Regions from separate parts of the Kitasatospora sp. NPDC048722 genome, predicted to be linked through region 3. Evidence: riboswitches for the same ligand, from Rfam matches in the RefSeq annotation. Region 3 holds a riboswitch; each other region holds the start of a gene.
What was found. A riboswitch is a leader RNA that binds a small molecule or an ion and turns the genes downstream of it on or off. The one in region 3 is predicted to bind thiamine pyrophosphate.
Positions count from the first base shown of each region.

Region 1: linked by a shared signal. The riboswitch ahead of thiC (phosphomethylpyrimidine synthase ThiC) and the one ahead of AB0C76_RS13060 (cytosine permease) in region 3 are both predicted to bind thiamine pyrophosphate.
Region 2: linked by a shared signal. The riboswitch ahead of thiO (glycine oxidase ThiO) and the one ahead of AB0C76_RS13060 (cytosine permease) in region 3 are both predicted to bind thiamine pyrophosphate.

Region 1 covers NZ_JBEZGX010000015.1:126,463-135,711, forward strand. Annotated here, with positions in the region: gene AB0C76_RS14205 (cupin domain-containing protein) at 1-221, shown strand, start outside; gene tenA (thiaminase II) at 246-908, shown strand; gene AB0C76_RS14215 (DUF5326 family protein) at 1,089-1,289, shown strand; gene AB0C76_RS14220 (SPFH domain-containing protein) at 1,404-2,846, opposite strand; gene AB0C76_RS14225 (hypothetical protein) at 3,020-3,220, opposite strand; TPP riboswitch at 3,318-3,452, shown strand; gene thiC (phosphomethylpyrimidine synthase ThiC) at 3,447-5,261, shown strand; gene AB0C76_RS14235 (hypothetical protein) at 5,370-5,801, opposite strand; partial or broken gene AB0C76_RS14240 (ice-binding family protein) at 6,233-6,901, shown strand; gene AB0C76_RS14245 (hypothetical protein) at 7,850-8,005, shown strand; gene AB0C76_RS14250 (IS21 family transposase) at 8,241-9,249, opposite strand, start outside.
Region 2 covers NZ_JBEZGX010000029.1:85,909-95,157, forward strand. Annotated here, with positions in the region: gene AB0C76_RS22085 (class II 3-deoxy-7-phosphoheptulonate synthase) at 159-1,493, shown strand; gene AB0C76_RS22090 ((2Fe-2S)-binding protein) at 1,679-1,951, shown strand; gene bfr (bacterioferritin) at 1,965-2,444, opposite strand; gene AB0C76_RS22100 (sulfite oxidase-like oxidoreductase) at 2,665-3,294, shown strand; gene pknB (Stk1 family PASTA domain-containing Ser/Thr kinase) at 3,308-5,128, opposite strand; gene AB0C76_RS22110 (thiazole synthase) at 5,210-6,007, opposite strand; gene thiS (sulfur carrier protein ThiS) at 6,011-6,220, opposite strand; gene thiO (glycine oxidase ThiO) at 6,217-7,401, opposite strand; TPP riboswitch at 7,396-7,508, opposite strand; gene AB0C76_RS22125 (FAD-dependent oxidoreductase) at 7,637-8,833, shown strand; gene AB0C76_RS22130 (Rv2175c family DNA-binding protein) at 8,876-9,241, shown strand; gene thiE (thiamine phosphate synthase) at 9,241-9,249, shown strand, end outside.
Region 3 covers NZ_JBEZGX010000014.1:18,281-27,529, forward strand. Annotated here, with positions in the region: gene AB0C76_RS13030 (aminopeptidase P family protein) at 1-745, opposite strand, end outside; gene AB0C76_RS13035 (PP2C family protein-serine/threonine phosphatase) at 870-2,318, opposite strand; gene AB0C76_RS13040 (bifunctional DNA primase/polymerase) at 2,944-3,579, shown strand; gene AB0C76_RS13045 (DUF5926 family protein) at 3,806-4,789, opposite strand; gene AB0C76_RS13050 (ATP-binding protein) at 4,915-5,616, opposite strand; gene AB0C76_RS13055 (glycerophosphodiester phosphodiesterase family protein) at 5,776-6,600, opposite strand; gene AB0C76_RS13060 (cytosine permease) at 6,680-8,116, opposite strand; TPP riboswitch at 8,109-8,256, opposite strand; gene AB0C76_RS13065 (trypsin-like peptidase domain-containing protein) at 8,490-9,249, shown strand, end outside.

The DNA of each region.
Region 1 (9,249 bases), on a different contig from region 3:
TGTACGCGCTCGCCCCCGGCGCCACCGACCCGCAGACCGCGCACGACCAGGACGAGATCTACCAGGTGATCAGCGGCCGGGCCGAGCTGACCGTGGGCGGCGAGACCGCGACCGTCGGGCGCGGCACCGTCGTGTACGTGCCGGCGGGGACGCCGCACCGCTTCCACCACGTCACGGAGGAACTGCGCGTCCTGGTGGTGTTCTCGCCGCCGGAGGACTGACCGGCAGGCTTTAGGGTCGGACGCATGCGTCTCACCGAAGAGCTCTGGTCGGCCATCGAGCCGGTCTACGCCGAGATCCTGGCCCACCCCTTCATCGGCGGCCTCACCGACGGCACGCTGCCGCGCGAGGCCTTCCGCCACTTCGTCGTGCAGGACTCGCACTACCTGCGCGACTACGCCCGCGCGCTCGCCGTCTGCGCCGCCAAGGCGCCCGGCGAGGAGGACGTGCGGGCGTTCGCCGACGACGCGGTCGGCGCGATCGCAGCGGAGCAGGGCATGCACGCCGAGTTCCTGACGGCCTTCGGGGCCAGTGCCGAACAGGCCGCCGAAGAAACGGTGTTGCCGACCACCCGGGCCTACACCAGCTACCTGCTCGCGACCGTCTACGGCGGCTCCTTCGCGGAGGCGCTCGGCGCGGTGCTGCCCTGCTACTGGATCTACGCCCGGGTCGGCGAGGCGCTGCTCGCCCAGGGCTCGCCGGACCCGCTCTACGCCAAGTGGATCGCCACCTACGGCGACGAGGCGTTCCAGTCGGTGGTGCGGCGCGTGCTGGCGCTCGCGGACCGGATCGGCGAGGAACTCTCCCCCGTCGAGCGCCGCCGGGTGATCGAGCACTTCACGACGACCTCGCGCTACGAGTGGATGTTCTGGGACGCCGCGTGGCGCGGTGAGCGCTGGCCGGTCTGACGCTTCCGGGACGGTTCCCCAGGGTCATCCCCGGGGGCCGGGGTCGGGGTGATCTCGGGGTTCTCTCCGGGCCGTTGGACCTCGTTCCGGCACTGGCGCCCCCGTACGATCGAAGTACCGAAAGCAAGCGGGATGCGGCACCGAAGGGGCGGCCGGCCCGAGGGGAGAGAAGGAACGGACATGGCTGAGCTCTGGAAGTCGCTGCCCTCCTGGGTGCGCAACATCGTCGTGCCGGTGCTGGTCCTGGTGCTGGCCTGGAACATCGTGACCTTCGTGTTCGGCGTGGTCGGCGCGCTGCTGGGCATGCTGATCAAGCTGCTGGTCGTGGTCGGCATCGCGGCGGCCGTGGTCATCCTGGTGAAGAAGGCGGCGAAGCTCTGACGACGCTCCGGCGTCGACGCCGAGGCCCGGCACCCCGTCGTGGGGGTGCCGGGCCTCGGCCGTTGCGGTGCGCGCCCCGGGCGCGGCCACCCGAGCACGGCGACCGCCTCCGGGTCACTCCTCGATGCGGACCTGCTGCACCACCGGTGCCTTGGCGTCGGCGGGCGCGTCGGCCGGAGCCTCCTTCATGGTGCTCAGCAGCTGGCGGGCCAGGCCGAGGCCGGTGCCGCCCATGGTGAGCGCCTTCGCGAACATCTCGCCCATGCCGTCCGCGCCGTTGAGCAGCACCATGTGCTCGACGTTGCCGAAGGACTCGGACGCGGCCCGGACGATCTCCGGCCACTTCTCAGCCAACTCCTGCGCCACGACGGCGTCCTGGTTCTCGGCGAGGGCCGCGGCGCGGGCCCGGATGCCCTCGGCGTTGGCCAGCCCGAGCGCACGGGCCGCCTCGGCGTCCGCCAGACCGCGGGCCTCGACGGCCGCGGCCTCCGCCTGACCGGTGGCCCTGGTCGCCTCGGCCGCGGCCAGGCCGCGCACCCTGGTGGCCTCCGCCTCGGCCGCCGCGGCGATCTTCACCTGGCTGGCGTCGGCCGCCGCCCGCAGCTCGGTCTCCCGGGCGTGCGCCTGGGCCGAGGAGATCCGGGCGTCGCGCTCGGCGTCGGCCCTGGTGCGGGTCTCGTACGCCTTGGCGTCGGCCGGCTTGCGGACGTCGATCTGGAGCTGCTGCTCCTTGCGCTGGGCCTCCAGCTCGGCGACCTTCGTCTCCTGGACGACGACCTCCTGGCGGGCGGCCGCCTCGGCGAGCGGGCCGGCCTGCCGGGCGCGGGCGCTCGCGGTGTCCATCTCGGCCTGGTAGGCGGCCTGTTGGATCTCGCTGTTGCGGGTGGCCTCGGCCTTGCGGGCGAACGCCTCCTGCTCCGCCTCGGTGGCCTCGCGGTCGGCGGCGGCGGCCGCGATGCGGGCGTCGCGCTGGACGGCCGCGGCGTGCGGGGCGGCGAGGTTGCGGATGTACCCGGTCGGGTCCAGGATCTCCTGGATCTGCAGCGAGTCGATGATCAGACCGAGCTTCTCCATCTCGGCGCCCGAGGCGGCCCGGGTCTCGCCGGTCAGCCGCTCGCGGTCGCGGATCATGTCCTCGACCGTCAGCCCGCCGACGATGGACCGCAGGTGACCGGCGAACACGTTGTGGACCCGCTGGCCCATCATCTTCTGCTGGTCCAGGAAACGCCGGGCGGCGTTGGCGATCGACACCGAGTCGTCGCCGACCTTGAAGATCACGACACCCTTGACGTGCACCGGGATGCCCTGCTGCGTCACGCACTCGACGTCCAGCTCGGCCTCGTTGAGGTCCAGCGACAGGCGGCGCACCGCCTGCATGCCCGGGACGACGAAGGTGCCCCGCCCGGTGACGATCCGGAAGCCCAGGCCGTCCCCGTGCTTCGACCCGGAGATGATCAGTGCCTCGTTCGGCTCGGCGACCCGCCACATGAGTTTGAACAGGATGATCACAACGATGATGGAGGCCACCACGGCCCCCGCGACGACGCCGACAACCATCGGCCGACTCCCCCTTCAAGGCACACCGCTCCGTGGCTGCGCGTGGTTGTGCAGGAGTGCGCGGACGCGGTGGCAGCGGAGATTCTGCGCCTGTTCGTGCGGGTGCGCCAGTAGGTGACGTCGTGACTTCGTCCCGGTCCTGTCACGGGCCCCGTGACGAGGGGGATCGTCCGTCAGACCGGCGACACGAACACCGTCCGCGGCGCCTGGTACTCGACCACGATCACCTGCGTGCCCGTCGGCAGCGGATCCCCCGGCACCGCCAGGTACGCCAGGAACGCCTCCGTCCCCTGCCGCTCGGGCACGTGAACCAGCACCTCCCCGACCAGTCCCGCGCCGACCTTCCCCGTGACCCGCCCCGTCAGTCCGATCATGGGCTCCAGTCTGTGCCCGCCGCCCGTCCACCGGAAGCCCTCTGGACCTGCGGCGATCCGCTCGCTACGGTGTTGGGCGTCATGCGCAGGCAACACCGCCTGCGGACGCGGGAGCTCGGAGCACCGGGCTGAGAGGGCGCTGAACGGTCCGTCGACGGACGGCCGGAGGCTGTGCCGACCGCAGGAACCTGGACCGGGTAATGCCGGCGTAGGGAGTGAAGGTCAGATGACCACGTTCGACGCACAGCCGCAGTCTGCCCAGAGCGCCCCCAGCAGCGAGCGCACCGGCTACCCGACCCCGGCCTGGCGCAAGGCCCACCGCGAGGGATCCCGCCCCGATCTGCGGGTCCCGTTCCGCGAGGTGGTGCTCACCAACGGCAGGACCGTTCCGCTGTACGACACCTCCGGCCCGTACACCGACCCCGCCTACGAGCCCGACGTGCGCCGCGGCCTGCCCGCCCTGCGCGACGCGTGGATCCGCCAGCGCGGCGACGTCGAGGAGTACGACGGCCGCGAGGCCCGCCCCGAGGACGACGGCATCAAGCACACCTCGCCGCGCGGCGGGAACCTGCGCAACCTCGACGCCGTCTTCCCCGGCCGCCCCCGCCGCCCGCTGCGCGGCCGCGGCGGCGCCGCCGTGACCCAACTCGCCTACGCCAAGCGCGGGATCGTCACGCCGGAGATGGAGTTCGTCGCCCTGCGCGAGGGCCTGGCCCCCGAGTTCGTGCGCGACGAGGTGGCCCGCGGCCGTGCCGTCATCCCGGTGAACGTGAACCACCCCGAGGTGGAGCCGGCGATCATCGGCACCAACTTCCTGGTGAAGATCAACGCCAACATCGGCAACTCCGCCGTCACCTCCTCGATCGAGGAGGAGGTGGAGAAGATGACCTGGGCCACCCGCTGGGGTGCCGACACCGTCATGGACCTCTCCACCGGCCGCAACATCCACACCACCCGCGAGTGGATCCTGCGCAACTCCCCCGTGCCGATCGGCACCGTGCCGCTCTACCAGGCCCTGGAGAAGGTCGACGGCAGGGCCGAGGAGCTGAGCTGGGAGGTCTACCGGGACACCATCATCGAGCAGTGCGAGCAGGGCGTCGACTACATGACCGTCCACGCCGGCGTGCTGCTGCGGTACGTCCCGCTCACCGCCCGCCGCAAGACCGGCATCGTCTCGCGCGGCGGCTCGATCATGGCCGCCTGGTGCCTGGCGCACCACAAGGAGAACTTCCTCTACACGAACTTCGAGGAGCTCTGCGACATCCTCGCCGCCTACGACGTCACCTTCTCGCTCGGTGACGGCCTGCGGCCCGGTTCCATCGCCGACGCCAACGACGAGGCGCAGTTCGCCGAGCTGCAGACCCTCGGCGAGCTCGGCCGGATCGCCCGCGAGCGCGACGTCCAGGTGATGATCGAGGGCCCGGGCCACGTCCCGATGCACAAGATCAAGGAGAACATGGATCTCCAGAAGGAGATCTGCGACGAGGCGCCGTTCTACACGCTCGGCCCCCTCACCACCGACGTCGCCCCCGGCTACGACCACATCACCTCGGGCATCGGCGCCGCGATGATCGCCTGGTGGGGCACCGCGATGCTCTGCTACGTGACGCCCAAGGAGCACCTGGGCCTGCCCAACCGGGACGACGTCAAGACCGGCGTGATCACCTACAAGATCGCCGCCCACGCCGCCGACCTCGCCAAGGGCCACCCCGGCGCCCAGGCCTGGGACGACGCCCTCTCCGACGCCCGCTTCGAGTTCCGCTGGGAGGACCAGTTCAACCTGGCCCTCGACCCGGAGACCGCGCGCGACTTCCACGACGAGACCCTCCCCGCCGAGCCGGCCAAGACCGCGCACTTCTGCTCGATGTGCGGCCCGAAGTTCTGCTCGATGAAGATCTCGCAGAAGATCCGCGACGAGCACGGTGACGGTTCCACGGCCGTCGGCACCGAGTTCGACGCCGAGGCGCTGGCCGGCATGCAGGCCATGTCCGAGGAGTTCAAGGCCCACGGCAACAAGGTCTACCTGCCCCTCGCCGACTGACGGCAGGTGCCGAGGCGCTGCGCTGGGCCGCGAAAGCGGTGTCCGGCGCAGCGCCGCGAACGTTCGGGCGCGCAGGTGGAATCCGGTCGGCGGATTCTCGGGCGTGGGTCAGAGCCCGAGGATTTCGCGGATGAGGCCGAGCTTGCGCTCCGGGGAGAGATCCTGGGGACGGCCGGCGAGCAGGCCGTTCAGGACCGTGGGGACGTCGGAACCGTCGGGGGCCTGGATGGCATCGATGACTTGGCAGCGCAGGCCGCCGTCCCGGACGAACACCCATACGTCCTGGTCCTTCCGCGGCTCGCCGTTCTCTCTCGGGGAGAGCCGCCACGTCGGGAACCAGCCGAGCCCCTCGTCGGTGAGGCGCTCGGCGAGTTCCTCCAGGACGTACTTGCCGAGTCTTCGGTAGCCGACTTCCGCACGCAGTTCGCCGAGGGTGACCCTGAGCAGGCCACCGGCGGCGCGGCAGCGCTCGGCCACCGTGGTGGCGTCACCAGCGGCGGCAGTGAGCGCCTCTTCCTGCGGATTCGTTAGGTCGTTCATGATCGGGCCAACGATTGGGATCACCGGGCGATACGTGATTCACCGGCCCGGGCGCGGCCAAGAGGAAAAACGGTACTGCTGTGGCGCCGGCGGCGACCTGGGCAGCCGACGGCTTCCAGTGGAGGACGAGCACGCCATTGGTGCGTATACGAGCGATGCTCCGGGGTGGGGCTCGTTCCCCGATCGGCGCTGGTGTGTCACTCCGTTGCATCTTTATCACTCTGTTCTTTTCATGTTGTTGTTGCACCGTGTAGTTAGTTGGTGACTCTCCATCACCTGTCCTGGTCGGCTTCCGCTCGTCGAAGGCCCTCCGGCGCGAGTGCGAGGGCGTGAGGCCTGATCGGAAGCCACCAGCAGCACTCCGAATGCCCTCTCCGGGTGACGGAGTTCAACGGCGACAAGAAAGGTCCTCTCCTATGGCAGTCGATGCCATGTTGTCCGCTCCACCGGGACGAGGGCGTAGACGCGCTCGACTCGCGGGGGCGTCCGTCCTGCTGTCCGGACTGACGTTGCTCGCGACGGCCGGCCTGGTCCCCAGCCCCGCGCACGCCGCAACGGCGCCGGTGGGGCTGGGGACTGACACCAGCTATGCGATCCTGGCCGGCTCAACCGTCACCAACACCGGCCCCAGCGTCATCAACGGCGACCTGGGGCTCTTCCCGGGCACCAGCGTGACGGGCTTCCCCCCCGGAACCGTGAACGGGGTTCAGCATGTCAACGACGCGCAGGCGGCGCAGGCCCAGTCCGACCTCGTCATCGCCTACAACGATGCCGCCGGCCGGGCCCCCACGACCATCCTGACCTCGCCCGGCGACATCGGAGGGCTGACGCTGACGCCCGGCGTCTACAAGGCGAGTTCGTCGCTGAACCTCACCGGGACCGTCACCCTCGACGCGATGGGCGACCCGAACGCCGTCTTCATCTTCCAGATCGGCTCCACCCTCATCACGGCTCCGTCGAGCGTCGTCAGCCTGGTCAACGGAGCACAGCCCTGCAATGTGTTCTGGCAGGTCGGTAGCTCCGCCACCATCGACGTCGACTCGTTCTTCAAGGGCAACATCCTGGCCCTCACGTCCATCAGCGTGAACCACGCCGCGGTGATCGAAGGCCGCGCCCTGGCGCGCAACGGCGCCGTCACTCTGGACGACAACACCATCACGAGGGCGGCCTGCACCGTCGGTCCCCCCGGGCCGAGCGGTCCCCCCGGGCCGAGTGGTCCCGCCGGGCCGAGTGGTCCCGCCGGGCCGAGTGGTCCCGCCGGTCCGAGTGGTCCCGCCGGTCCTGCCGGTTCCCCGGGTGCACCTGGACCCAATGGTGCTCCGGGCGTGGCGGGCTCCCCGGGCGCTCCCGGTGCTCCCGGCCCCAACGGCGCTCCCGGCGCCCCCGGTGCCAACGGTTCGCCCGGCGCTCCGGGTGCTCCCGGCCCCAACGGTGCTCCCGGCGCCCCCGGCGCTCCCGGTGCTCCCGGCCCCAATGGTGCTCCGGGCGTGGCGGGCTCCCCGGGCGCTCCGGGTGCTCCCGGCCCCAACGGTGCCCCTGGTGCCAATGGTTCGCCCGGTGCTCCCGGTGCTCCCGGCCCCAACGGTGCTCCCGGTGCCCCTGGAGCCAATGGTTCGCCTGGTGCTAACGGTTCGCCTGGTGCCAACGGTTCGCCCGGCGCTAACGGTTCGCCTGGTGCCAACGGTTCGCCTGGTGCCAACGGCTCACCCGGCGCCAACGGTTCGCCTGGTGCCAACGGCTCACCCGGCGCCAACGGTTCGCCCGGTGCTAACGGTTCGCCTGGTGCCAACGGCTCACCCGGCGCCAACGGTTCGCCCGGCGCCAACGGTTCGCCTGGTGCCAACGGTTCGCCTGGTGCCAACGGCTCACCCGGCCCTGCCGGGCCTGCCGGTCCGGCAGGCCCATCAGGCCCTGCTGGTCCTGCCGGGCCTGCTGGTCCGGCCGGACCGCCCCAGTATCCGGGCGGTCACGGCGGTCAGGGTCACGGCGGCCATGAACAAGGTGATCACGGCAACGGAAAGGGCGGTCACGAACAGGGTGTGCCGGCCGTGCGTCCGCACGAGTCGGGGCACGCACTCGCTGCCACCGGCTCCGGCAAGTCGATCGTCATGGCGGTCGGCTCGGCGGCCGCCGTCGTGCTGGGAGGCTCGATCCTCATCCTCGTGAGGCGCAGCGGACGAGTCGCCGCTCGCCGTCGGCACTAGCCCTCGCCGTGATGGGCGGCGAGCATCCGGAGCGGGTCATGAAGGCCGTGTCCGACGAGTTCGAGGCCCAGGGTTGCGAGGTCTGCCTGCCGATGGCGGACTGACCCAGGACGCATGAGCGCCGCCCCGATCACTTCGGGGCGGCGCTTCGCCGTTCCCGGCCTCCCGCAATCCCGCGTTCGCTCGTGCACGACGCCGCCTTGCCGGCGTTCCCCCGCACGCGCGCAGCGGCCGCTCAGCTCCAGGCGTCGTCGACCGGCCGCTCCCGCTGGGTGGGTACCCGTGGCGTCGCGGTGTCCCGGTCCTCGCCGGGGCGGCGGGCGGGCGGGGCGTCGAGCCGGGCGCGGAGCGCGGCCGCTTCGGCCAGGGCCTGCGGGGAGGGTGGGCGCGGTGTGCTTCGCCGGCAGAACGGGGCGTCGGCGGCCGCGGACGCCGGCTGCCGCTCCAGTACGGCGATGGCGCTGCTGTGCTCGACGACCGTCAGCCCGGCCTCCACCGGGGCGATCGGGAAGCGCGCGATGACGGCTCCGGCGGGGGTCGCGAGGGACAGGTGGGGCTGGTCGAGGCGCCGGCGGACCTCGACCGGGGCGCCGGCCAGGTGGTCCGGCAGGACGTAGAAGTTGCCGCGGAAGGGCACCAGGCCCTCGGCGGTGACGATCCGGCAGGCGCGAACGCGGACCGGATAGGACACGGCGGGCAGTTCGCGCAGTGGAGCGGTGCCCGGGTGCGGGTCGTCGGGCGCGACGCGTGCCTCGTGGGCTCTCCCCCGTCGGGCGTCCGCTCGCGCGGCGAACGGGCCCAGGCTGTTCCAGGCGTCCTGGAGGGTGGTGTCGTTCGTCACCGTGCGCCACCACGAGCGCAGGGTCTCGTCCAGGGTCCGGCGGGTGTGCGAACGGTGGTCGGCCGGCAGACGACACTCGACGCGCACGCCGTAGTGCCTGGCCACCTGCCCGAACGCGGTGGTGACCCGGTCGGTCCGTGGACACCACACGGTCGGCGTCCGGCCGAACCGCCAGCAGCCGGCGGTGCCGCCGAGCCGTCTGAGCAAGAGGTCGACGGCTTCCACGAGGTGGGGCAGTTCCTGGTCCTCGGCCAACGCCACCGACCAGCGGCCGAGGCCGCTGCCGCCCGTGCCGGGGCCGGTGAGCGACCCCAGGAGCAGGCCCGCCCGGTTCCCGTAGCCCCAACTGGCCGGCGGCTCGGGAAGCCGCAGCCAGTCGAATTCGACGGCCACTTCGTTGCGC
Region 2 (9,249 bases), on a different contig from region 3:
GGAGGCCCACCACCAGGAGTGGTTGTGGGGCGCGTGCATGGGTCGAGCGTAGCGGATTGGGCGGACCGGGTGAGCCCGGTCACTTCTTTGTCCGAGATGTGTCTCACCCATCGGGCATTGGTCACGAATCGCTGGTGTCACCCCGTAGCCTTGGCCGTGTGACCGTGACGAATCTCCACTCCTGGCAGTCCCTGCCCGCGGCGCAGCAGCCTGAATGGCCGGACCAAGAGGCTCTGCGCAAGACCCTTGCGGAGCTCGCCTCCTATCCGCCCCTCGTCTTCGCCGGCGAGTGCGACCAGCTGCGCGCCAGGCTCGCTGCCGTGGCACGTGGTGAGGCGTTCCTCCTGCAGGGCGGTGACTGCGCCGAGGCCTTCGACGGCGTCTCGGCCGAGCACATCCGCAACAAGCTGAAGACGCTGCTGCAGATGGCCGCGGTGCTGACGTACGCGGCCTCCGTGCCGGTCGTGAAGGTGGGCCGGATCGCCGGCCAGTACTCGAAGCCGCGCTCGAAGTCGACCGAGACCCGGGACGGCGTGACCCTGCCGGTGTACCGCGGCGACTCGGTGAACGGCTTCGAGTTCACCCCGGAGTCCCGCATCCCGGACCCGGAGCGCCTGAAGCGGATGTACAACGCGTCCGCCGCGACGCTGAACCTGGTGCGCGCCTTCACCACCGGTGGTTACGCCGACCTGCGCCAGGTGCACGCCTGGAACCAGGACTTCGTCCGCAACTCGCCGGCCGGCCAGCGCTACGAGCAGCTCGCCCGGGAGATCGACAACGCGCTGGCGTTCATGAACGCCTGTGGTGTCGCCCCGGAGGAGTTCAAGACGGTCGAGTTCTACTCCTCGCACGAGGCGCTGGTCCTCGACTACGAGACCGCGATGACCCGCGTGGACTCGCGCACCGGCGAGCTGTACGACGTCTCCGGCCACATGGTGTGGATCGGTGAGCGCACCCGTCAGCTGGACCACGCGCACATCGAGTTCGCCTCGAAGATCCGCAACCCGATCGGCGTCAAGCTCGGGCCGACCACCTCGGTGGACGACGCGCTGACCCTGATCGAGAAGCTGGACCCGGAGCGCGAGCCCGGCCGCCTCACCTTCATCACCCGGATGGGCGCGGGCAAGATCCGCGACCACCTGCCCGCCCTGGTGGAGAAGGTCACCGCGTCCGGCGCCCAGCCGGTGTGGATCTGCGACCCGATGCACGGCAACACCTTCGAGGCCTCCAGCGGCCACAAGACCCGCCGCTTCGACGACGTGCTCGACGAGGTCAAGGGCTTCTTCGAGGTGCACCGCGCGCTCGGCACCCACCCGGGCGGCATCCACGTGGAGCTGACCGGCGACGACGTGACCGAGTGCGTCGGCGGCGGCGACGAGGTGCTGGTCGACGACCTGCACCAGCGCTACGAGACGGCCTGCGACCCTCGCCTCAACCGCAGCCAGTCGCTCGACCTGGCGTTCCTGGTGGCGGAGATGTACCGCGGCCAGTAGGCCCCGGACGTGCCGTAGCCCCCGGATGTGACGAAGGCCCCTCCGGTTTCGGGATTCCCGAGGCCGGAGGGGCTTTTCCGTACCCGGAACGCCGGGTAAGGTGAGGCTTAGTGAACTAAGGCAAGCCTTAGTCAAGATCCACTGCAGTCGAGAGCCACTGCACCACACCCCCGGGAGCGACCGCGATGTACGTGTGCATGTGCCATGCGGTCACCGAGGACCAGGTGAAGAAGGCGATCGACGGGGGCGCCAACACCCCGCGGCAGATCGCCAAGGGCTGCAAGGCCGGCACCGACTGCGGCTCGTGCGTGCGCCGGATACAGGCGCTGCTCGGCGAGCACGGCGCCCGGCCCTGCCCGACCGCACGGCTGGCCGCCAAGCTCGGCCTCGCGGACTCCGAGGTCCCCGCCGCGCCGGCGCCGGCCCCGGCGCCCGTCCTCCCGCTGCGCGCGGCCTGACCGCCGCGGCGGTTCAGGACTCCGGCTGCTCGATCAGCTGGGCGATGTAGAGCGCCTCGCCGAGCTTCTCCAGGAGCTCCAGCTGGGTGTCGAGGTAGTCGATGTGGTGCTCCTCGTCCGCGAGGATGTCCTCGAAGATGTTCGCCGAGGTGACGTCGTTCTTGGCGCGCATGACCACGATCCCGCGCTTGAGCCGGTCGATCGCCTCGACCTCGATCTGGCGGTCGGCCTCGAACATCTCCTTGACCGTCTGCCCGATCCGGACGTGGAACAGCCGCTGGTAGTTCGGCAGACCCTCCAGGAAGAGGATCCGGTCGGTCAGCACCTCGGCGTGCTTCATCTCGTCGAACGACTCGTGCCGGGTGTACTTGGCGAGCTTCGTCCAGCCGAAGTTCTCCTGCATCTTGGCGTGCAGGAAGTACTGGTTGATCGCGGTCAGCTCGGCGGTGAGCTGCTCGTTGAGGAACTCGATGACCTCTGGATCGCCCTGCATGACGGTGCCTCCCTGCGCTGGGGCCTGCTGTGAGTGCTGCGCTGCGCATCCTGGCACCGAAATGGGACGAACTTCCAGTAAGTTCACACTCACTAGGACATGTGTCGGAATATCCGATTTGGGGAAACGACTGTCGGCCGTTGACCCGTACGGGCGGGGCGCGCAGGGCACCCAAAGGGGCGCGCGCCGGGGGCCGGACGCCGTCTGTCACCATGGAGCCATGGGTCAGTCCGAACAAGAACAGCTTCCGCCGCCTGACCCGAGGCTCCCCCCGGGGCAGCGTGTCCAGCGCGGCTGGCCGGCCCTGCACTACGGTCCCGTGCCCCGCTTCAAGCCGCTGACCTGGGACCTCCAGGTGTTCGGCGCGACCGCCTCGGCGGAGAAGCACAGCTGGGACTTCGAGGCCTTCACCGCCCTGCCCCGCACCACCGTCCGCGCGGACCTGCACTGCGTCACCAAGTTCTCGGTGCTCGGCAACGAGTGGACGGGCGTCCCGGCCTCCCTCGTCCTAGACCTCGTGCCCCCGGCGCCCGGCGTCACGCACGTGATGGTCTGGGCCGAGTACGGCTACAGCGCCAACCTGCGGCTGGCCGACTTCGCCGATCCGCGCACGCTCTTCGCGACCCACCGCAACGGCGAGCCGCTGACCGCCGAACACGGTTTCCCCGTCCGGCTCGTCGTTCCGCAGCTGTACGCGTGGAAGGGCCCGAAGTGGGTCCGCGCGGTCGAGTACATGCGGGCCGACCGGCGCGGCTTCTGGGAGGAGCGCGGCTACCACAACCTCGCCGACCCGTGGCGCGAGCAGCGCTTCACCCACCAGGAGGAGCCGGGGGACGGCCCGCTCCGCTGAGCCCCCGACCCCCTCAGATGAAGGGGAAGTTGACCGTCACCGCGGTGTGCTGCGGTCGCCGCTCGCCGGCCGCCGGGAACTGGCTGCTCGCCTTGCCGCTGCCGAACAGGTTCACCCCGGTGGCCTGCATCGTGAACCCGGCCGCCGCGAGCGCCTTCTCCGCCGCGTCCTTCGTCATCCCGGTGACGTCCGGCACCGGAACCATGCCCTTGCTGACCACCAGCGAGACCGGGGTGTTCTCCGCCACCTGCTGGCCGGCCACCGGCGAGCTGCTGATCACCGAGCCCTCGGGCACGGAGTCGTTGTACGTCTCGGTCACCGAGCCCCTCGCCAGCTGTGCGCCGGTCAGCGCGGACGTGGCCTGGTCGGCGGGCTTGCCGGTGACGTCCGGCACGGCGATCCGGTGCGGCCCCTTGGAGACGGTGACCGTCACGGCGTCGCTCTTGCGCGACCGCGTGCCCACCCCGGGGTCGGTGGAGATCACCTGGCCGGACGGCACGGTCTCGCTGTACGCGTCCACGAACTTCCCGTGCATGCCGTCCTTGTCCAGGATCCGCTGCGCCTCGGCGCGGTCCTTGCCGAGCACCCCGGGCACCGTCCCGTACAGCGACTCGGACAGCCCGTACGTCACGCCGCCGACCAGCAGCACCAGGACGGTCAGCGCGGAGGCCCAGATCACCGGCTTGCGCGGGACGCGGCGCAGCGGGTTCGCACGGGGCGGGCGGACGGGGGTGGGCTCGTCGTACGGGCGGGGCTCGACCAGCAGCTGGTCCATCAGGTCCGGCGGGACGTCGAGGACGCTGGTGCGCTCGGCCGCGGGCGGCTCGACCGGCTGGGGCAGGGGGAGCGGCAGCTGTTGCGGTGCGGCCTGGGGCATGCGCTGGATCACCGAGGTCGGCTCGCCGGTCGGGTAGCGCGGGCTGGGCCGGGTGGAGGCCGGAGGCTCGGCGTCCAGCTCGGCCGGGCCGAGCTCGCGGCGGACCCGCTGGAGGGTGGCCAGCAGCTCGACGGCGTCGTACGGGCGGGCGTCGGGGGTCCGGGCGCAGGCGCCGAGCACTATCGCGTCGAGCGCCGGGGGGACGGTCGGGACGGTGCGCGACGGCGCGGGGACGTCCTCGTGCAGGTGCTTGTACATGACCTGGACGGGGTTGTCGCCGGTGTGCGGGCGCGTGCCGGTGAGCATCTCGTGGAGCAGGATGCCGGCCGCGTAGACGTCCACGCGCTGGTCGGTGGGGGCGTCCGGGAGGATCTGCTCGGGCGCGAGGTAGGAGACGGTGCCCATGACGGTGCCGCCGGTGGCGGTGGTCGTCGAGGTGGGGGCGCCGTCGGCGCTGCCCAGGACCCGGACCAGGCCGAAGTCGGCGACCTTGACCAGGCCGCCGTCGGTGATCAGCACGTTCTCCGGCTTGACGTCGCGGTGGACCAGCCCGGCCCGGTGGGCGGCGCCGAGCGCGGCGAGCACCGGCTCCATGATGTCCAGCGCGGCCCGGATCGACAGCGCGCCGCGGTCGCGCAACAGGTCGCGCAGGGTGCGGCCGGGCACGTACTCCATGGCGAGGAAGACGTTTCCGTGGTCCGCGCCCTGGTCGAAGACGTTGACCACGTTGGGGTGGGCGAGGCGGGCGACGGCCTTGGCCTCACGGATGAAGCGGGCGGTGAAGCCCTCGTCCCCGGCGAGGTCGGGGTGCATCACCTTGAGGGCGAGCACGCGGTCGAGGCGGGTGTCGGTGCCCTTGTAGACCGTGGACATGCCGCCGGTCGCGATCCGCTGCTCGACCCGGTACCGGCCGTCGAGCAGGGTACCGATCAGGGGGTCGTGCCATGCCTTGTCCACCCGAGGAGTGTAGTGCGGCGGGTGGGGGCCGGTCCCGGCGGACTTCGCCTCCGGGACCGGCTTGTGACAAGTGGGGCGGGCTCAGAACGCCGGGTGCTCGCGGGTGTCGAGGTCGGCGCGGCCGGCCATCGCGGAGGAGGCCTCCGCGTGGAAGCGGCGCGGGATCCGGCCGGCCCGGTGGGCGAGGCGGCCGGCCTCGGTGGCGTGCCGCATGGCCTCGGCCATCAGGACCGGGTCCTGTGCGCGGGTCACCGCGGAGGCGAGCATCACGGCGGAGCAGCCGAGTTCCATCGCCAGGGCGACGTCGGAGGCGGTGCCGGCGCCCGCGTCCAGGACGACCGGGACGTTCGCGCCCTCCACGATCAGCTGGAAGTTGTGCGGGTTGCGGATGCCGAGGCCGGAGCCGATCGGCGAGCCGAGCGGCATGATCGCCGCGCAGCCGACGTCCTCCAGCTTGCGGGCCAGCACCGGGTCGTCGTTGGTGTACGGGAGCACCGTGAAGCCGTCGTCGACGAGGGTCTCGGCGGCGTCCAGCAACTCGATCGGGTCCGGCAGGAGGGTCCGCTCGTCGGCGATGACCTCCAGCTTCACCCAGTCGGTGCCGAGCGCCTCGCGCGCCAGCCGGGCGGTCAGCACGGCCTCGCCGGCGGTGAAGCAGCCGGCGGTGTTGGGCAGCACCCGGATGCCGTTGCGGGTCAGCACGTCCAGGACGGAGCCCTGGGTGGTCGCGTCGACCCGGCGCATCGCGACGGTGGTCAGCTCGGTGCCGGAGACCCGCAGGGCCTGCTCCAGGACCTCCAGGCTGGGGGCGCCGCCGGTGCCCATGATGAGCCGGGAGGTGAAGGTCGTCCCGGCGATGGTGAGGAGGTCGTCGGCCATGGTTCAGCCTCCCTGCACGGCGGTGAGGATCTCGATCCGGTCGCCCGCCGAGAGTCGCGTCTCGGACCACGAACCACGCGGCACCACGGCCTCGTTGAGCGCGGCGGCGACGCCGGTGTTGGCCTTGCTGAGGGTGGTGACCACCTCGGCGAGGGTGGTGGCGGCGGGCACCTCGCGGGGCTCGCCGTTGACGGTCAGTGCGATGTTGGTCATGCGACGGCCTTCGTGGTGGAGCGGGCGGGGGAGAACCGGGAGGGTGCGAACGGCCGTGCGAGCTCGGGGACTTCACCGGTCGCCAGGTACTCGGCGAGCAGGTCGGCGGTGACCGGGGTGAGCAGGACGCCGTTGCGGTGGTGGCCGGTCGCGGCGACCAGGCCGGGCAGCTCGGTCGGTCCGAGCAGCGGCGCGTTGTCCGGCGAGCCGGGGCGCAGTCCGGCCGAGGTCTCGACGAGCGGGAGTTCGGTGATGCCGGGAACCAACTCGTGGGCGTCGCGCAGGAGTTCGTAGACCCCGCCGGCGGTGACGGTGGTGTCGTAGCCCTGTTCCTCGGTGGTCGCGCCGATCACCAGCTCGCCGTTCTCGCGCGGCACCAGGTACAGGTGCTGCCCGCGCACGACCGCGCGGACGTTGCGGTTGAGGAACGGCCGGTAGGCGTCGGGGATCCGCAGCCGCAGGATCTGTCCCTTCACCGGACGGACCGCCGGCAGCACGCCCTCGGGCAGGCCGGGCAGCCGGTGGCTGTGCGGGCCGGCGGCGAGGACGACCTGGTCGGCGGTGAGGGTCTCGCCGGTGCCGAGGCGGGCGCCGACGGCGCGGCCGTTCTCGACCAGCAGCTCGGTGGCCTCGGTGCGGTGGATCACGACGCCTGCGCGTTCGCAGGCGTGGACCAGCGCGGTCAGCAGCCGGCGGGGGTCCACCTGGTGGTCGTCGGCCACGTGCAGGCCGCCGCGCACGCCGGGGTCGAGCATCGGCTCCAGCTTGCGGGCCTCCCGGCCGGTGAGCCAGGTCGAGTCGAGGCCGAGCCGCTCGTGGAAGGCGTGCAGTTCGCGCAGTTCCGCGCGGTCGTCGGAGTCCAGCGCGACGGCGAGCGTGCCGCACCGCCGGTAGCCGGTGTCCTCGCCGCCGCTCGCCTCGGTGAGCTCGGCGGCGAAGGCCGCGTACCGCTCGTTCGAGGCCATCCCGAGGCGCAGCAGCGGCTCCTCGCCGTACTGCAGCTCGGTGACGGGGGCGAGCATCCCGGCCGCGACCGCGGCGGCCCCGCGACCGGGGGAGGGGTCGACCACGACGACGTTCCGCAGGCCGCGCTGTGCCGCCCGCCAGGCGACGGCGAGGCCGATGACGCCCCCGCCGATCACCAGCACGTCGGCGCGGGTGCCCGGTGCCAAGCGTGTCAAAGCTGCTCTTCTCCCTTCGCCGGTATGACCCGGATCAGGTTCGGACGGTCGCGGGCCGTGCCAGCCCGCCTCTCAGCCCGGTACGCCGGGCTCCCGTGATGGTGTCCCCACCATAACTCCGGTGGTCCGCCCGGCCGAAGGCCCGTACGCAGGGTGGACGGGCCCGGCGCGGCCCGCCCGTGCGCGGGGCGGACGGCCCGCCGGGGCGTGCGGGGCGGCTGAGTACAGTGGCGCCGTGGCAGAGCTGAGCGGAACTGATCGGGTGGTCGTCGTCGGGGCCGGGCTGGCCGGCGCACAGTGCGCGCTGGGGCTGCGGCGGGGCGGGTGGCAGGGGCGGATCGTGCTGGTCGGGGAGGAGCCGCACGCGCCGTACGACCGGCCGCCGCTCTCCAAGGACGTCCTGCTCGGCAAGAGCGACGCCACCACGCTGGACATCGACTTCCCGCACCTCGGCGTCGAACTGCTCACCGGCCGCCGCGCCACCGGACTCACCCCGGGCGTGCTGCACACCGACGCCGGCGACCTCCCGTACGGATCGCTGGTGATCGCCACCGGCGCGACGCCGCGCGCCCTGCCCGGCGCCGAGCGCGCCCACCTCCTGCACACCCTGGACGACGCGCTCGCCCTGCGCGCGCTGCTGCGGCCCGGCCTGCGCCTGGTGCTGGTCGGCGCGGGCTGGATCGGCGCGGAGGTGGCCACCGCCGCGCGGGAGACCGGCTGCGAGGTGACGGTCGTCGAGGCGGGCCCGGCGCCCGTTCCCGGTGCGCTGCCGAGGGAGGTCGGCGCGGCGATGGCCGCCTGGTACGCCGGGGCCGGGGTGGACCTGCGCTGCGGCGTCGGCGTCGCGGCCGTCGAGCCCGGCGCGGTCCTGCTGGCCGACGGTTCGCGCCTGCCCGCCGACGAGGTGGTCGTCGGCATCGGCGCCCGGCCCGCGACCGACTGGCTGGCCGGCACGGGCGTCGGACTGGACGCGACCGGGGCGGTCGTCGTGGACGAGCGGCTGCGCACGAGCCTGCCGGGCGTCTTCGCGGCCGGCGACTGCGTCAGCTACCCGTCGGCCCGCTCCGGCGCCCGGCTGGCCGTCCAGCACTGGGACCACGCGCTGCAGTCCGGCGAGGCGGCGGCCGCCGCCGTCCTCGGGGTGGACGCGCCGTACGACCCGGTGCCGTACTTCTGGTCGGAGCAGTTCGGCCGCATGGTGCAGTACGCCGGGCGGCACGCCGAGGGCGACGAGCTGCTCTGGCGCGGCTCCCCGCAGGACGCGACCTGGTCGGTGCTGTGGCTGCGCGACGGCGTGCCGAGCGCGCTGCTGGCCGTGGACCGCCCGCGCGACCTCACCCAGGGCCGCCGCCTGATCGAGCGCGGCACCGCGCTGGACCCGGCCCGGGCCGCGGACCCGGCGGTGGCGCTGAAATCGGCGGTCGCGGGGTAGCGGCTGGTGCGCGGCGGGCTGTGGAGGTGGCAGTCTGGTGGCGTGAGTGAGATCGAAAGCAAGATTGAAGCCCTGGTCGCCGAGTGGATGTACCTGCCCGACATCTCGGAGCAGTGGGGTGTCCGCGTCACCGAGGTGCGCGACCTGGTCCGCAACGGCGGCCTGATCGCCGTCCGGCGGGGCCCGAACAATTCGCTGCAGGTCCCTGCGGCGTTCATCGACGGCCAGGGGCTGGTCAAGCACCTGTCCGGCACCCTGACCGTGCTGCGCGACTGCGGGTACAACGACGTGGAGATCCTGGAGTGGCTCTTCACCGAGGACCCGTCGCTGCCCGGCAGCCCGATCCAGGCGCTGCGGGAGAACCGTGGCACCGAGGTCAAGCGCCGCGCCCAGGCGATGCTGATCTGATGGCGGCG
Region 3 (9,249 bases):
TGAAGCCCTTGACGGTGGCGTCGCAGGCGGCGCGCAGCTCGCCGATCTCCCAGGCGTCCTTGACCAGCCGCAGGCCGCTCAGGAACTCCTTCAGCTCGGCGTCCTTGCCCGCGTCGAGGAACTCGCCCAGGGCGGCCTCCAGGCCGTCGTCGTAGCCGCGGACGAGCCGGGTGGGGACGGCGGAGTCCTTGGCGCGCTCGGCGAGCTCGTCGGCGGCCTTGCGGACGTCGCGGGCGGGCAGGCCGAGCAGCTGCTCCTGCTCGGTGAGGCTGTGCCGGCGGCCGACCCACAGCTCGCCGTAACCGTCGAGCCAGAACTCGCCGTTCCCGCGGTCGGAACGGGGCAGCAGGTAGAGGCCGAACTCGTGGCCGGCGTCGCCGGTCGGCTCGGCGACGAGGACGGCGTCCTCGGTCTGGTCGCCGGTGAGGTGGACGTACTCGCTGGCGGCGCGGAAGTTGTAGTCGGTGTCGTTGGCGCGGACCTTCAGGTTGCCGGCCGGGATCACCAGCCGCTCGCCGGGGTACGCGGCCGAGAGCCGGGCGCGCCGCTCGGCGGCGTACGGGGCCTGGGCGACGGGGGTCAGGCCGTGCAGCTCGGTGTCGGCCCAGCCGGACTTCATCGATGCGGCCAGTTCGTCCGAGACCTCGGAGTACAGGCCGTTCTTGCGGCCCGTGAACTGCTTCGGCTCCTCGCCGCCGGTGGCCTCGGGGTTCTCGGCCACCGCCGGGGTGCGGTCCTCGGTCACGTACAACGCCTCCTTGGGGGTGGTGCGGCCCGCCCGTGGGGGATGTCGGATCGCGACACACGTGGGCGGCCGTGCGTCCCATGGTACGGACGCGCGGTCGCCCACTCGTTCGGGGTCGGAAGGTCTACTCGAAGCGGGCGCCCAGCAGCATCAGGTCGTCGGTGGCGGCGTCGGCCCCCTCGCGGCCGGGGCAGACGGCGAGCAGGTGGGCGCAGAGCCGGTCGGGGTCGATCCGCACGTCCCGCGGGGCGTCGGCGGCGGCCCGGCGCAGGTTGGCCTGCCCGGCGTGCAGGGTGGCGCCGCAGCGGCGGGCCAGGCCCTCGGTGTACAGCAGCAGGGTGTCCCCGCGTTCGGCGGTGAGATCGACGCCGGGGGCCTCCCAGCAGGCGAGCATGCCGAGCGGCGCGGAGAGCGAGGTCTCGACGAACTCGGCGCCGTGCCGGTTGACCAGGATCGGCGGGCAGTGCCCGGCGCCGGCCAGGGTGATCCGGCGCTCGTCGGGCTCGATCCAGGCGTAGAGGGCGGTGGCGGTGCGGGTGGGCTCGGTGGTCTTCAGGAGCAGTTCGAGGTCGCCGAGGACGGAGACCGGGTCCTCGCCCTCCAGGACCGCGTAGGCCCGCAGTGCGGCCCGCACGCGGCCCATCGCGGCGGCCGCTCCGGGCGCGGAGCCGGGGCCCGCGCCGGGGCCGTCGCCGGAGACGGAGCCGACGGTGAGGCCGACGGTGCCGTCGGGCAGCGGGATGGCGTCGTACCAGTCGCTGCCGTTGGAACGGTCGAGGCCGGCGGGGACGAGCCGGGCGGCCAGCCGCAGCCCGGCGGGCTGGGGGAGCCGGTCGGGCAGCAGGCCGCGGCGCAGCGCCTCGGTGGTGCGGCTGACCTTGTCGGCCGCCAGCTGCCCGGCGATCAGCGGAGCGGCGAACCGGCAGTAGCGGTGGGCGAGTTCGCGCTGGCGCTCGGTGGGTTCGGCGGGCCGGTCGTAGAACCAGACGGCCGCCGCGAGCGGGCCGTCCTCCTCGGTGGCGAGCGGCAGTCCGTAGCAGCCGCCGAGACCGAGGTGGGCGGCGAGTTCGCGCAGCCGGGCGCCGGTGGCCGGGTCCTCGGCGAGGTCGGCGGAGTGCAGCCGCTCGGGCCGGTCCCGGTCGCGCAGCAGGCGGGCGAGCAGGCTCTGCTCGAAGGGGACGGTCTCCAGGGCGCCGAGGCTGGCGCGGTCGAGGCCGAGGCCGAGCGGCTGTCCGGCGCCTCCACCGGGCTGCCGGGTGACCAGGACGCCGCGGCCGGCTCCGAGCAGGTCGGCACCGGAGGCGAGGACGGCGGCCAGCGTGGCGTCGAGGCCGCGGGCGCGGGCGAGCCGTTCGGTGTGCTCGTACAGGCTGGCGAAATCGGACAGGCGTCCGGCCAAACGGTCCTGCACTCCGGTGGACGGTGCCGTGCGGGCCTCCGCCGCACCGTCCTGGGCCTCGGCGGGTCCGGGCAGGCCCGGCGGGTCGACGAGCGGGTCGAGGACGGAGAGCCCGCCGGCGAAACCCGGCTCGGCCGGCTCGGAGGGCGTCGACGACGGGTGGGTCTCGGTCATGCCGGCACTCCTGACGCGGTGCTACGTGTCATGCGGAACCCCCAGGGACGGCCGATGTGGGGCGAGCACGGCCGAAGGGCGCGTTTCGCCGCGAATCGCTACTACTCGTCATTGATCGACAGCAATGGCACCACTTCTACACAGGCCATTTGGGGCATGTCCAGATCCAGGACGAGCCGGTGGCCGGTTCCCCGTCCACTGCGACCCGGACGGAGGGCGCGTCCGGTTCGTACGCGCGCCGTTCCGGCCGGGAGGAATGGAGCGGCCCGGGAGCGGGCAGAACCGTGGGGACGGACCCGGCGGCCGTCCGGATCGTATGCTTTCGCCGCCCGGATACCGCGCTGGCCGGATGTCACTCACTCGTACGGTGGAACCAAGCGCGCCCGGGCGGCGTCCCTCCGGGCGCATACGCGATTCTCGTTCCGAGGGCTGTTCCCGTGCGCGGCCCCTCTCATGTCGTGCTCCACGCCGTGCTCCACGTCCGCGCCGCGCCGTCCGCCGTACCGCCCGCCGCGTGCCCCCGGTCCGCGCCGCCGCGGCCCGTGCGGCGAGTCCGGCGGACGCGGCTCCGGGGCGGACGGCGGCCCCGGAGCGAACCGAGCGGTCAGGGAAAGGAACGAGCGCCATGCGTGAGGATCCGAGGGGCCGGTCCGCGGCCCGGTCCGCCCGGCTGACCGCGGCCCTGGAGTCGGCCGTCGACCACCGCTGGCCGGTGGTGCCGGGCGCGGTGCTGTCCGGCGGGCTCTGTTCGTGCGGCGACCCGGACTGCCCGGTGCCGGGCGCGCACCCGCACGACCCGCCGCTGCTGGCGGCCACCACGGACGCCCGGATGGTGCGCTGGTGGTGGGAGCGGCGGAGCCCGGACGCGCCGGTGCTGGCGGCGACCGGTCGGGCGGTGTCGGCGGTGAGCCTGCCGGCCCTGGCCGGGGCCCGCGCGCTCGCGTACCTGGGGGCGCTGCGGCTGCCGCTGGGGCCGGTGCTGGCGATGCCGGGCCGCTACGCGCTGCTGGTGGCGCCGTACTCGCTGGACGCGCTCGGCGAGATGCTCGCCCAACTCCCTTGGGTTCCCGGGTCGTTGCACTACCACGGGCCGGGTGGCTTCCTGCCGCTGCCGCCCGGTGCGGGGGCGGGCCCGGTGCGCTGGGTGCTGGCGCCGAGGCGGGCGGCCGACGGCGGGGTGTGGCTGCCGCAGGTCGGGCCGCTGCTGGGCGAGTTGGTGGAGGCGACGGTCCACCTGGACAGCGGGCGTTCGGCCTACTGACCGGCCGTCCGGTGGCGGCCCGTCGGCCGGTCACCGGCCGGGTCCGGCGCCGTCCGCCCGGAAAAACAAAAGATCCGGCCGCTGGCGACGGGGGATGCACCAGCGACCGGACTCTTTAGACAGTAACAAGGATCTGCGTCCGCGCCAATTTCCAAGACGCCCTCCACGCCCGGAAATTGCGGTTCAGGGCGACAATGTGACGCGTATCACCTCGTTCCTGCGCGCTTTAGTTCAGGGTGACCTGACGGTTCACCAGGTTCGCGCGGGCGCGCCGCTCGTCGGCCGTGAGCGGCGCCGGGTCCGCGAGGACGGCGGCGAGCCGCTCGGCGAACTCGGCGGCGGGCTTCTCGCAGTCGGCCGCCGTCATGGCGAGCGGCAGGTCCCAGACGGGGACGGTCAGGCCGTGCGCGCGGAACGAGCCGACCAGGCGGGTGTCGGTGCCGAGCGAGGCCTCGCCGGCCGCGTTCAGCCGGGCCAGCGCGTCCAGGAGCTGCTCCTCGGGGACGGTCATCACCCAGCGCAGGTGGTTCTTGTCCGGGGTGCCGCACCAGTACGCGGCGTCGACGCCGGTGAGCTTCTCGGTCGGGATGGCGGAGGCGTTGGCGCGCTCCAGCGAGGCGGCGACCTCGCCGGTGGCGGTCTCGGCGTCCTCCAGCCAGAACTCGAAACCGGTGTGCACGGCGGGCGTGAAGTCCGCCGTGACGTCCAGCAGGTCCTGCAGGCGGCGCCCGCCCGGGACGGTCCGGCGGGCCGGCACGGGGCTGCCCGGCTCGGCGGCCAGGGCCAGCTCCAGCGCGTCCGCGAGGTCGCGGCTCAGGTCGCCCGAGGAGGACTGGGTCTGCAGGCCGAGCAGGATCGAGCCGTCCTGGCGGCGCAGGGCCGGCCAGGCGAGCGGCAGGACGGTGGCCAGGGTGACCGACGGCACCTCGCCGACGGCGGTCCCGGCGACTCCGGCGGCCAGCGTCAGCGGCACGGTGGCGGCGGGCACCAGCTCGCGCAGCGCGACCCAGTCGGCCTCGCCCGGCAGGCCCTCGAAGGGGCGGTGCACCAGCTCCTGCACCGCGTGCGAGGCCTCCCGGCCGTGGCAGGCCTTGTACCGGCGGCCCGAGCCGCACGGGCAGTCGTCGCGGGCCCCGACCACGGGGATCTCACCCGTGACGGCGGTGGTGGACTGGCGCTGCGGCGCCTTCTTGGCGGCCTTCTTGCCCATGGTGCGGCTCTCCCGGGGACGGTGGTCCTTTGCTCCGGGAAGCCTACTGACGTTCCCCCGGCGCGCGGGCACGCGCCGGGGCGGGAGCGCCGCGGCGGGGGCGCTCGGGTACTGCGGGCCGGGCGCTAGGCGCTGCGGGCGTCACCGCCGGTGCGTCTGGCGTGCCGCGCGCGGGCGGGCAGCGCGGCCCAGACCGTCACTTCGCCGGGTGCGTCGCGCACGCCCCAGTCGCTCGCGAGCTGGTCGACGATGCCCAGGCCGCGGCCGCCGCGCGAGGTCAGCGAGGGGCTGCCGGGCTCGGGCCGCGTCGGTGCGCCGCCGTCGGTGACCTCCAGCGTCAGCACGCCGTCCGCGTGCATCTGCCAGCGGACGAGCACGCCGCCGTCGTCGGACCGTTCCGCGTCCCGGCCGGCCGGCGCACCGGCGTGCGGCCCGGAAGGGACGCCGACGAGTACCTGGTCGACGACCTCGGCCCGGGCGCCGCGCCCGAGCGCGGGCAGCGGGCCGAGCGGCCGGGCGTACCGGCACGCATTGCTCAACAGCTCGGAAAGGATCAGTACGGCATCGTCAATGACCGGTTCCGGTATCTGCCGATCACCCAGATCTCGACGCAGTCGGCGCCGTGCGACCCCGACACTCGCTGGGCCGTGCGGCACTGCCATGGTCGATGAAGTCGGCACTTCACGCGCCACCATCAACGCCACCCCCGGACCTCCTTCAGCGTATGCCGAGGGATGGATGCCCCTTGGTAATGCGCCGGAAACGACCGCGCGACGATCCCGCGAGCCCATTTCGAGCAGCGCGACCGTGAGTGGGCGGGAGGTCATTCCCCGCTCACCCTCCGTCGCGCCGGCGCACGATTTCCGGCAAGAAACGTGCGCGGAAGGTTTGAGTGCCGACCGGATCGGTCGGTTTCGGTGATCAGGTTCCGACGGAACAGCCGGTGTCCACCGGGATCCGTGGGACCCCTGAGCCCTCCGGGGCGCTCAGCGGCCGAGCTGCGCCAGCACCTGCGCGGGCTTGTTGGTGATGATCGCCGACACCCCGAGCTCCAGGCACAGGTCCACGTCGGCCGGCTCGTCGACGGTCCACACGTGCACCTCGTGGCCCAGCTCGCGCAGCCGCGGCACCAGGTCGGGCTTGGCCCGCACCAGGTCGATGCCGGGCCCGGCGATCCGCGCCCCGCCGGGCAGCGGCCGGCCCTCCCGCAGCTGGCCGAGCAGCGGCAGCATCCGCTCGATCAGGAACACCCGCGGGTAGTCCGGCGCGGCGCCGGCCACCCGGTTCAGCGCGATCGACGAGAAGCTCATGATCCGGGCGGACGGGCGGTCGCTCTCACGGGTGCCGGAAATCTTGAACCGTTCGAGCATCCGGAGCAGCTCCGCTTCGACCCGACCGCGGAAGCGCACCGGGTGCTTGGTCTCGATCGCCAGGTCCACCGGCCGTCCGCAGTCCACGACCAGCTCCAGCAGCCGCTCCAGGGTCAGCACGCCGCGCAGTTCGGGGTCGGTGCTGGGCCGGCCGGTCTTCCACGCGCCGAAGTCGTACGCCTCCAGCTCGGCGAGCGTCATCGCCGAGACGGTGCCGCGGCCGTTGGAGACCCGGCCGATGCGGCGGTCGTGCACGCAGACCAGCTCGCCGTCGGCGGTCACCCGGACGTCGCACTCGACGGCGTCCGCGCCCTCTTCGAGGGCCTGCCGGTAGGCGGCGAGGGTGTGCTCGGGCAGGGCGTCCGAGGAGCCGCGGTGGGCGACTACCTGGACGGACGGCGCGGTGCGCGGGGCCGTCGAAGACAGATCTGGGCTGGTCACGCCGTCAACGATAGGCGGAGCAGGTGACGCGGAGGCGAAGACGGTCCCAATCTGAGGGGCCGTCCTCGCCTCCGGTCCGTCAGTCCCGGGGGGTGCGCCGGCTCAGCGGGGTGAGCGCCCAGGTGACCAGCGCGGGCACCGCGAAGGCGAACAGCGAGGCCGACGTCCACTCCTGCGGGGTGAAGTGCAGCGCCCCCTGGGCCGAGGTCCAGAAGTCGGTCCACCAGCCGGCCACCGGGGTCGGCGCGATGAACTGGTAGACCGCGAAGCCGAGCACCCACGGCAGCAGCATCAGCCAGCGCGAGGGCGCCTCGGCGGTGAGGTTCCAGCCGTTGCGGCCGGCGCCGAAGAAGTAGTCCACCGCCAGCACGGCCAGCAGCGGCACGAAGACCGAGCCGATCAGGCCGAGGAAGTTGGTGTAGGTGTCGGTGAACTTGTCGATCCGCAGCGCCAGCACGGTGGTCAGCAGGCCGATCGCGCCGGACAGCACCCGCCGGTCCGCCCGCGGCAGCAGGTTCTGCACCGACATCGCGGTCGAGTACACGTTGGCGAAGGACTGGTCCGTCTCGCGCAGCACCAGCACCAGCAGGAACAGCCAGCCCGCCCAGACGCCGAGGAAGGAGTCGAAGATCTTGTTCGGGTCGCCGTCGGACTGCAGCAGCGCCATCAGGCCCAGCGCGTAGCACCACACCTGGGCGAAGGTGTAGCCGGAGAAGCTGCCCCAGAACGCCGAGCGCGGCGTGCGCGAGTGCCGGGTGTAGTCGGCGGCGAGCGGGACGAAGGAGATCGACACCGCGATCATGGCGTCGGTGGCGCCCAGGAAGCCGTGCCAGTTGCCCTTGCCCGGGTCGGGCACGCCGTGCCGGCCCAGCTGGACGGTCAGGTAGACCATCGCGACGGCGACGGCGCCCGCCACGAAGCGCCGCAGCACCCGGATCGAGCCGAGCGGCCAGATCGTCAGCACGGTGGTCAGCCCGCCCGCGAGCAGGACGAACAGCCACCGGTAGCCGTCGGTGTGGGCGACCGTCTGCGCGCCCGCCGCGATCGTCAGCAGCTCGAACACGCCCCAGCCGATGCACTGGACGATGTTCAGCAGCGTCGGGACGTAGGACAGCCGGGTGCCGAACAGCCCGCGCAGGTTCGCCATCGCCGGCGCGCCGGTGCGGGCGCCGATCAGCGCGGCCACGCCGAGCATCGCGGTGCCCACCGCGGTGCCGGCCACGATCGCGGTGCCCGCGGCGGCCAGCGAGAGCTCGCTGCCCGGCGCGCCGAGCACGGTGGCGGCGGTGGAGAAGCCGATCAGGCTGACGCCGAGGTTCATCCACAGCGCGAAGTGGTCGCGCAGGCGCAGCGTGCGCGGCGGCTCGGCGTCGAGGACGAGCGGCGCCTCGGCCTTGTCCGGCCGGTCCAGCAGCGCGGCCGCGGCGGCGGGCCCGTCGTGACCGGTCGTGGACGATTCGGAGAAACCCTTGGACTCGGGCGCGCCCGAAGAAGAGGATGGCGAAGCAGGCGGCATGGCCGATACTCCCTACGCCGGCATTACCCGGACAGGTTCCGGCGGTCAGCGCCCCCTCGACGGTCCGCCCGGGATCCCGTGGCGTACGGTCGACCAGCGCACTCTCAGCCTGGAAGGTCCAAGCTCCCGCGTGTCAGTTTGGAGCGACAGGCTAACCGGCACCGGGGCGAACGCCCAAGGCCAGGGGGCGTGCGGTCCGCATCGCGGGACGTTCGGCGGGGGTGGGGGAGCCGCCGCCGGGAACGTGTCGTCGAGCGGGGCCGTCGGTCCCGCCTAAGGATTCTTATGAGTTCTTCAGAGGGGTCCTTACGGCAATCGAATCGGCAGTGCGAAAAACTATGGTCCTTGGTTCTGTCAGCTATGGAGGTCGTCCGTGAGCACCGAGCGCGAGGTTGGGCCCACCGGGCCGCAGGGGGAGCAGCCCTCGAGCACTGAGGCCGCGGCAGCGGCCCCGGCTCCGGACGGGCACAAGCCCACCATGGCCTTCGGCAGGATCCCCGAGCCCGAGGCCCCGGCGGACGCCGCGCCGGCCGAGGGCGGGCACAAGCCGACCATGGCCTTCGGCCGGGTGCCCGAGCCCGAGGCCCCGGCGGACGCCGCGCCGGCCGAGGGCGGGCACAAGCCCACCGTGGCCTTCACCAAGGTCCCCGCGCCGGAGGCGGCGCCCGTCGCCCCCGCCGCGCCCGAGGTGGCGCCCGCCGCGCCGGTCGCCGAGAGCGGCTACATCGACGCCCCGCCGCCGGTCCTGCCGCCCGCCCCGGCCGCGCCCGCCGCCCCGGCTGCCCCGGCCGCGCCGGCCGCCCCCGCCGGCGAGGCCGCCCCGGCCCTGCCGCCGGTTGCCAATCCGTACGCGACGCCGACCCACGGCGTCCCCGCCGCCGGCGCGCACGACCCGTACGCCGCCGCCGGCGCGCACGACCCGTACGCATCCACGGGCGCCCAGCACCCGTTCGGCGCCGGCCGCCCGCTCGGCGGCTGGGGCGCGGGGCACGACACCACCGCCGCGCACGGCGTGCCCGGCTACCCGGGCGCCCCCGGTGCGCCCGGCGGTCCCGCGGGACCGCTCGGCTACCCGGCGGACTACCCCGGCGGCCCGGCCGGCCCCGGCGGTCCCCGCAAGAAGCGCGGCGGCC